2 regions of the Desulfitobacterium dichloroeliminans LMG P-21439 genome follow, and region 1 is predicted to be linked to the other one. Evidence: a T-box and tRNA genes for the amino acid it is inferred to sense, from the RefSeq annotation. Region 1 holds a T-box; the other holds one or more tRNA genes.
What was found. A T-box is a leader RNA that pairs with one kind of tRNA and senses whether it is charged. The one in region 1 lies ahead of leuS (leucine--tRNA ligase), so its partner is inferred to be a tRNA-Leu.

Region 1 (4,412 bases):
CTCCGAGTGAAAAACTATGGAGTTGGCGATGGATAGGAGGTTTTGAGGTGTTAACTGGAAAACAAAAGCGTTTTCTTCGTGCCATGGGCAATGAAATGGATCCCGTTTTGCAGGTCGGCAAAGGTGGAGTGACAGATTCTGTCGTTGTTCAGACTGACGAGACATTGGCAGTTAGGGAATTAATAAAGGGTAGAGTCCTTCCGAATAGTACAGAAGATGTTCAGGGAGCGGCCGAGGTGTTGGCTGAACGTACTTCGTCTGAACTAGTTCAAGTGATTGGTAGAAATTTTCTGCTTTATCGCGAATCTAAAAAAAATCCCGTCATTATGTTGCCGAGATAAGCTAAGCTCGGTTCAAAAAAGGTGGAGCATGAGTTGATGGATCCAATGAGTAATAAATTTGTTGGTTCACCCAAAAGACTAGGGATCATGGGAGGTACCTTTGACCCCTTGCATTATGGGCATCTGGTCGCTGCAGAGATGGCTCGTCATGAGTTCAGCTTGGAGAAAGTGGTTTTTATTCCTACGGGTAACGCCCCGCACAAAATTGGTCGACGCATTACCGCTCCTAGGGATCGTTATGAGATGGTAAAGCGAGCGATTGCTGATAATGTTTTTTTTGAGATATCAGATCTTGAAATCGAGCGGAAGGGTTATTCCTATACAGTGGATACCCTGCGTCAATTGCATGGAATCTACCCAGATCATGAACTTTATTTTATAACAGGAGTCGATGCTTTTCGGGAGATTTTTACTTGGCGCGATGTCCAATCCGTTCTTTCTTTAAGCCATTTCATTGGGGCCTCCCGGCCTGGCTTTGCTCCAGATGAGTTTCTGCTAGAATTTGAAAGAAAATATCCAGAGTTTATCCCTCACATACACCTTTTCGATGTACCGGCGCTTGCCATATCTTCGACGGATATCCGTTCGCGGGTAAAAGAGGGGAAGCCTATTCGTTATCTGCTTCCGGAGCCGGTTCGGATCTATGTTGAAGAAGCGGGTTTGTATGTGATATAGTTGATTATACGATTAAGCAAGTATAGTTCTGATGCTTTTGCTTATACTAAAATCGAATTCAAAAAGCAAGAGGTGACAACAAAATGGCTACTTTATATGTTGGAAATTTGCCCTGGAACACGACGTCCGAAGATCTCAATTCTTTCTTTGGCCAGTATGGTCAAGTCATTAGCAGCCGCATCATTACCGATCGCGAAACAGGCCGTTCAAGAGGCTTTGGCTTTGTTGAGGTTGAAGATGACGATGCATCGCGTATGGCAGAGGATCTCAATGGGAAGGACTTCGGTGGTCGTCCTTTAACAGTGAACGAGGCCCGTCCAAAGCAACAGATGTAAAAAACATAATCCCAGGGAGACCCTCTTACCGCAAGGTAAGAAGGGTCTTCTCGGCGTATCTGAATCTATTTAAAGGGGTTTAAGTGTCATGGATATTCAGCAAGCCAATGAGCTCGCTCAACGCTCTATGTCGACGAAACGGTTTAGCCATACGTTGAGGGTCGTACAGTGGGCACAGGAGCTAGCCGAGAAGCATCATGTGGACGAGGTTAAGGCTCAGATTGCTGCTTATCTACATGATATAAAAAAAGAAATCAGCCTGCAGGAGCAAATAAAGTTAGCCAAGGAATGGCAGTTAAGCCAATATGCTGCAGCTGAAGATCATCCACATGTACTTCATGGCCCGCTAGCAGCCTATTGGTTGGAACATGAAGGGGGTTATAAGGATGCGGAAGTCCTCGCTGCCATAGCAAATCATACCTTGGGAGCTCCGGGAATGGGGAAGCTAGAGATGCTAATCTATAGTGCAGATTTAACAGAACCTCATCGAACATTTCCCAATGTGGACAAACTCCGTCAATCCTTGTATGATAATCTTGAGAACGGTACACTGTTGTGTGTTGAACATACTTTGAATTATTTACGAAAGAGTAAGCGTGTCATCCATCCGCAGACCCGGCTTACTTATGAAGATTTAAAAAGGAGGCAAAAATTTGCTGACAGATGATCAATTGCAAGGGGCTATAACTCTAGTTGAAGAGAAGAAGGGTCGAGAAGCCATACTCCTTGATCTCAAGGGTATTTCGATGGTCACGGATTATTTCTTGATCGTCACCGGAAATTCCACGACTCAAGTCAAAGCGATTACGGATAATTTAACCGATAAACTCCCTGCCTTAGGGGTGACTGTCTTAAGAGTCGAGGGTCTCCAAGAAGCCAAATGGGTTCTTGTGGATTGCGGGGATTTGGTGATTCACATTATGACTCCGGATCAACGTGAATTTTATAATCTTGAGCGGCTTTGGGGAGACGCCAAGCCAGTCAGCTTTACTACGACCTAAGCAAGTCGATTGGATCAGATAGATTTTAGAAAACTTGACATTTTCATTAATTATGGATAGTATAAAATATATTTCGTGCTATATTTTTAGTTAATGAGAAGAATAAGAGCGTTAAAGGCAATGAAGGGGAGCAATCTCATAGTCCTCATTTTAGAGAAGCAACGGCTGGTGAAAGTTGTTTGAGGGCTTGGTGAATTCTCACCCCTGAGCTGTATCCAGGTAAAAATGGGTACCGGTACGAACCGTTATGATCGGCAAAGTGCTATTGAAATTGGGTGGTACCGCGGGATTATGCTCTCGTCCCTTTAGGGGACGGGAGTTTTTTGCTATTTAATTTAGTTTTAAGTAAAACGATTAAGCAAGCTCGGATTTAAGGGGGAAGTATTTTATGCAAGAGAAATATCTGTTTTCGGAGATTGAATCCAGATGGCAGAAGCAATGGGTGGACAGAAAAGATTACAAGGCTGAGAATCATTCCGATAAGCCGAAATACTATGCTTTAGCTATGTTTCCATACCCTTCAGGTAATCTTCATATGGGACACGTTCGTAACTATTCCATCGTGGATGTCATTGCCCGATTTAAGCGGATGATGGGCTTTAATGTCCTGCATCCCATCGGTTGGGACTCCTTTGGTTTACCTGCCGAAAATGCAGCGATCAAGAATCAAACACCGCCAGCGGAATGGACTTGGAAAAATATCGCGAATATGAAGCGGCAGCTCCAAGAGATGGGGATTTCCTATGACTGGGATCGGGAGTTCGCCACTTGCCATCCGGATTATTATAAGTTCACCCAGTGGATGTTTTTGGAGTTTTATAAGCATGGTTTGGTATATAAGAGAAAAGCTGCCGTCAATTGGTGTCCTTCCTGTGCCACTGTACTAGCCAACGAGCAAGTCGTGGATGGGGCCTGTGAACGTTGTGATACGGAAGTAACGAAAAAAGATTTGGAGCAATGGTTCTTCAAGATTACGGATTACGCTCAAGTGCTACTGGATGATTTGGAGAAGCTAAAGGGCTGGCCTGAGAAGGTCAAGACCATGCAGAAGAACTGGATTGGTCGCTCCGAGGGGACAGAAGTAGAGTTTACGGTTGAGAATCGTGAGGATAAGATCAGAGTCTACACCACACGGGTGGATACGATTTTTGGGGTGAGCTATGTGGTTTTAGCCCCAGAGCACCCTTTGGTTCAAGAGCTGATTGCGGGTACAGAATATGAACAAGAGGTGCAAAATTTTGTTAGCCGGATGAAAGGCCTCAATGAGATTGCGCGAACTTCCACGGAAACCGAGAAGGAAGGCTTGTTTACCGGTGCCTATTGTCTTAATCCTTATAGTGGTGAGAGGGTTCCCATCTGGATTGCTAATTATGTCCTGTTTGATTACGGAACAGGAGCTGTTATGGGCGTACCTGCACATGATGAGCGGGACTTTGAGTTTGCAACAAAATATAAGCTTCCTATAAAAACGGTTATTCTTCCCGAAGACGCCTCTGTAACGGAGAAAGATGCTCCGCTTCAAGTGGCTTTTACTGGTGAAGGAATCATGGTGAATTCGGGAGAATATGATGGGCTGAAGAACATGGACGCTTGGGATAAAATGTCCGCTCAAGCTGAACAGGATGGCTTTGGGGAGCGGAAAGTGAACTTCCGCCTCCGTGATTGGCTCATCTCTCGCCAGCGCTATTGGGGGGCGCCTATCCCGATGGTGTATTGCGACCATTGTGGAATCGTCCCTGTCCCTCAGGATCAGCTACCGGTACAGCTCCCTGATGACGTGGTCTTTAAAGCCGGAGAAAATCCATTGACCTCTTCCGAAAGCTTTAAGCAAACCACTTGCCCTACCTGCGGTGGTAAGGCTCGACGTGAGACTGACACTATGGATACTTTTATGTGCTCTTCTTGGTACTTCCTCCGCTATACTGATCCGCAAAATAGTAAGCTGCCTTTCTCCAAGGAGGCTGCAGATCAATGGATGAATGTGGATCAATATGTCGGCGGAGTAGAGCATGCTATTCTTCACTTGCTTTATTCGCGTTTCTTTACCAAGGCATTGCGTG
Region 2 (4,412 bases), 660 kb from region 1:
GCTATTCGGTTCGCTTCAGCTTCAAGTTCACGGAAACTCGACTGCAATAATTCGCTGCCTGACTCATAGGCCGCCTTTAGATCAGAGAAGACCAGACATACATTCGCGAGTTGTTCTTTACCTAGTGCAGTGAAAAGATTTGATAATGCAGTCATTGTGACCTTGCTAAGGTCCGAATTTCCTACCATAATCGACTTTGCATTTTCCAAATACGGGGGAAGCTCATCCAGCAAGATGAGAGTTTTTTGACCCTTGAGCAGCTCAACCCATGATTTTTCACCCGGTGCCTTAAGAGGGGAATAATAGTCCTTGAAGAACTCTTTCTTGCCGAGTTGTTCAGCTATGCTACCCCAAATACCAAAGTCAGCATTCTCTCTGCCGGAGAATGAAACTACTCTGATTTCACCAATTCCCGCATATGTAGGACCGAGAAGCTTCTCTCTCAACTCAGCATTCTGAGCTAGCAAAGCCAAAGCTAACATACTATGTGTTTTACCGCCACCCATAGCCTGTGTAAGCTTAATGACGCCGGTGTCAGATTCGCCTTTAAAGCGAGCAAATGCAGTATCAAATAATACTGTCATTCCTTGCGTTTGGAAGTTTTCTCCGAAGAATTTATTTGCATCTATTCTGTTTTCTGCAAGATCGGTGAGGTTCAGCACATCCTCTCTAGCAGTATCAGAGAATACATTTTCTCTTGGTTTAAGCATTTCATTGATTGTACGCATAATTTTCATCCTCTCAAAATTAATCGATATTAGTTGAAGCACTTTTGCCAAATAGATTCATGAGTACTTATCAAGACATCTTGGCTCTTTCGTAATAACCAATTTATTTGTTTAAGATGAAGACTTATATTCATCTCCGTTGGAATCTTCATCTGATGATTTACTATCAATAATCTCCATCATGTCGCAAATATCGCATTTTAAAGCTTTACAGATTTTAATGATGACCTCAGTGTTGATATTCTCATTTCGCCCAAGTTTCGCAATTGTTGAAGGGCTAATGCCTGCCATCTCTCTAAGGTCTTTTTTCTTCAAGTCTCGGTCGATTAGGAGCTTCCATAGTTTTTTATAGCTAATAATCATTGGCCCTTCACCTCTATTAGGATTGATATCATAAATTCATACATATGTTAATTATAACCAAACCACTTTGACATTGCAATGATAAGTTTGCGAAATCGTAATATTAATATAGTAAGAAGTATTTTTATAATAAAAAACACTTAATAGAAACGTGAGATGCAAGTTTGTAAGTCTAAATACAGTTTTTGTATTTGAAGTCATGCTCTGAAAACGAACCGCAGCTTTTGTAACCCAAATGCAATTTGATTTATTCGTATTGTTTGACGTATTATGATGAAAAAGGCACGCCAAACGGAGATCGACTCCCTCTCGTTTTTTATAATCGGAGAATCTGCCCCTTATTTTTGTGGCAATGTTTTGTAGTTTATCTTTTGAGAATAGCGGGTTTTAACAGTATTTCACTGTCGGCTACCGGTGAAAGCTTAAGTTTCTGTAAAACATCTTCTCCATGGAAAAGCTGAACGTTTCGTAGGGACTACGGTTGTTCAGCCTTTTCTTTTGTAGGAATTGGTGTGGTTCATCATCAGGGTAATCTCTTCCTGAGTCAAGTGATTGAGGCTTGTTCCTTTAGGAATCACACTGCGTATCAGAGCGTGATTAACTTCAATTGCACCTTTCTGATGAGGGCAGCCAGCATCGCGATAATAAATCCGTGTGCACGGCTATTGTTGTTCACCCAATGGTCATACTCGATGGACTTGGAATTTGAAACCTCACTTCCGTTATCCGTCAGGATGACAGGAACCAGCTTTTGGTCAAAATAATTAAAGTCATCAATGGCAGAGTCCTCTCTTCTTCGCAAACACACAGGGCACTTCTGGATTCCGATATGGTTTTATGAGCTCTGACATGAGCATGCTTCGCATCATAGATTCTTTTCAGCAACGAACATTTGCCCATCTGTTCGCAGCCATTGCAGATATAAGGCACTTGGATTATCAGCTAACTCCTGAACGAAATACTTTTTAGTAATAAACCAAAACGACCGTTATAGAACGAATAATTCGTTCTATAACGGTCGTTGTTTTTTATCTCTGACGGAATTCTGACGGAATCCTTAGGGATACTTCAGGTGATTTACGGGTACTTATTTAGTAAATTATCCATGCCCCTGATATTTTAATATTAGTGAAACTCGCTTATATCAACCCTTTGCGACTTTTGGAATTTTTTACTTATGGTGGGTTTGAGAGGACTCGAACCTCCGACCCCCGCGATGTCAACGCGGTACTCTAACCAGCTGAGCTACAAACCCACAAATAAATGGTGCCGATGACCGGAATCGAACCGGTACGGTCTTTAAGGACCGCGGGATTTTAAGTCCCGTGCGTCTGCCAGTTCCGCCACATCGGCAAAAATAACGTTTTTTGGAGGCGGCACCCAGATTTGAACTGGGGATAAAGGTTTTGCAGACCTCTGCCTTACCACTTGGCTATGCCGCCAAAAATTATGGAGCGGGTGACGAGATTCGAACTCGCGACTTTCACCTTGGCAAGGTGACACTCTACCACTGAGTTACACCCGCATGAATGGTGCCTTAGGACGGAATCGAACCGCCGACACGAGGATTTTCAGTCCTCTGCTCTACCGACTGAGCTACCAAGGCAAGAATGGCGACCCCGATCGGACTTGAACCGACGATCTCCTGCGTGACAGGCAGGCATGTTAACCACTACACCACGGGGCCGAACTGTGTTAAATTTGGTGGGCGATGACGGGATCGAACCGCCGACATCCTGCTTGTAAGGCAGGCGCTCTCCCAGCTGAGCTAATCGCCCGCGTTAACTGACGAATTTTAGTATACACAATAAACGCCTTGATGTCAAAGGTTTTTCGATTATTCCTAGCTCAACTTATTTAACAAAGCTTAAAATTACTTCTCGCACAATCTTGGCTCCTAATAATGCGGTACGCTCACTCGAATCCGTTAGTGGTGAGATTTCCACTAGATCAAAGCCGACCACATTCAGTTCCCCTAGGGCATGAATCGCTTTAATGATTTCTCGAGAAGTACAACCTCCAGGTTCTTGTGTTCCTGTCCCCGGTGCGAAGGCAGGATCCACTACATCGATATCTAAGGTCACATAGACAGGCTTACCCTGGAGCTCTGGGAGCACTTCTCTTAGAGGCTCTAGAACCTCTTCTACCACTAGATGGTTATGCTGCTTGGCGAAGAGGAATTCATCCCTTGTGCCGGAACGAATACCAAACTGGTACACGCGTTTGGGTCCCAAGGCTTCCGATACCTTACGCATGACTGTGGCGTGAGAATTAGGTTCACCGTAGTAATCCGTCCTTAAATCGGCATGAGCATCAAAATGAACCACTCGCAACTCAGGATACCTCTCCATGAAAGGCTTAATTAAAGGATAAGTTACAAGATGTTCGCCACCCAAGAAGATCGGAAATTTCCCATCTTCTATGACTTGGCGAGAGGCTTCTTCAATCAGCTGCAGAGATTTCTCTACATTTCCAAAGGGTAAGCTTAGATCACCACAGTCGCAGTAAGCATAATCTGTGAGATCCCGATCTAAATAGACACTATATTCTTCGATACCCATGGAGACATTGCGTATCGTCAAAGGACCTAATCGAGTTCCCGGGCGAAAGCTCACTGTGTAATCCATGGGAATGCCTAGAATCACCGCATCTGCTTCTTCATAAGGAGTATCTCCCCCCATAAAGATGCCCGGTTTTTCCGTCATCATCGCGATTTTTTCCATCACCATGTGTTTCACCACTTTCTTCGTGAGTTCAATACGTGTATCAAGACGTGCTTTATTTCGTGTTAAGAAAAGCTTTTCCCTATGAGAAAGAGATCTCTCAACAGGGAGATCTCCAGCTTAAAATGCCTAGTTAGAGGAAACCTTCTTCTCCCTAACCACATCATCATACTTAATTGAGCGAGTATGCTTGGTATGGGACCAAGATTTATCCTTACGATTGATAAATCCTAAGAAAACGATAGGAATCCAGCTATAGATAAAAATCGGATAAAGAATTAGGCCCGCATAAGCTCGCCAAGGCAGACGTTCGAGGGCTAAAGCCGTTATAGGGTAAACCAGCTGAATCGCCGAAAGAATCTGCCACCCGGACCACGGCATCACAGTAGCAAAGACTTGGGTGTAAGGCTGCATTCCGGAAATTAAGTTAGCAAACATAAAGAAGGTCGCAATCATAACCAAGGCAGGTTGGAACAGATGAACCGCTGCGTCAAAATACATAAGCTTGCGTTCTTTGAAAGCTTTGTATATGAGTGGGAAAAAGTACCGTCCAGCTACATCCACTTGCCCTTGTGCCCAACGCTTCCGCTGGTTCCAG

Region 2: it encodes a tRNA-Leu, which carries the amino acid that the T-box ahead of leuS (leucine--tRNA ligase) is inferred to sense. The anticodon was not compared.

The regions. Positions count from the first base shown of each region.
Region 1 covers NC_019903.1:3,075,952-3,080,363, reverse strand. The annotation lists gene yhbY (ribosome assembly RNA-binding protein YhbY) at 48-341, shown strand; gene nadD (nicotinate-nucleotide adenylyltransferase) at 387-1,016, shown strand; gene DESDI_RS14640 (RNA-binding regulator) at 1,100-1,351, shown strand; gene yqeK (bis(5'-nucleosyl)-tetraphosphatase (symmetrical) YqeK) at 1,440-2,018, shown strand; gene rsfS (ribosome silencing factor) at 2,005-2,352, shown strand; T-box leader at 2,464-2,660, shown strand; gene leuS (leucine--tRNA ligase) at 2,741-4,412, shown strand, end outside.
Region 2 covers NC_019903.1:112,062-116,473, reverse strand. The annotation lists gene DESDI_RS00585 (DUF499 family protein) at 1-728, opposite strand, end outside; gene DESDI_RS00580 (helix-turn-helix domain-containing protein) at 840-1,091, opposite strand; partial or broken gene DESDI_RS18510 (hypothetical protein) at 1,456-2,024, opposite strand; tRNA gene DESDI_RS00570 (tRNA-Val) at 2,270-2,346, opposite strand; tRNA gene DESDI_RS00565 (tRNA-Leu) at 2,356-2,444, opposite strand; tRNA gene DESDI_RS00560 (tRNA-Cys) at 2,460-2,533, opposite strand; tRNA gene DESDI_RS00555 (tRNA-Gly) at 2,542-2,616, opposite strand; tRNA gene DESDI_RS00550 (tRNA-Phe) at 2,622-2,697, opposite strand; tRNA gene DESDI_RS00545 (tRNA-Asp) at 2,703-2,778, opposite strand; tRNA gene DESDI_RS00540 (tRNA-Val) at 2,794-2,869, opposite strand; gene speB (agmatinase) at 2,945-3,814, opposite strand; gene DESDI_RS00530 (glycosyltransferase family 2 protein) at 3,944-4,412, opposite strand, start outside.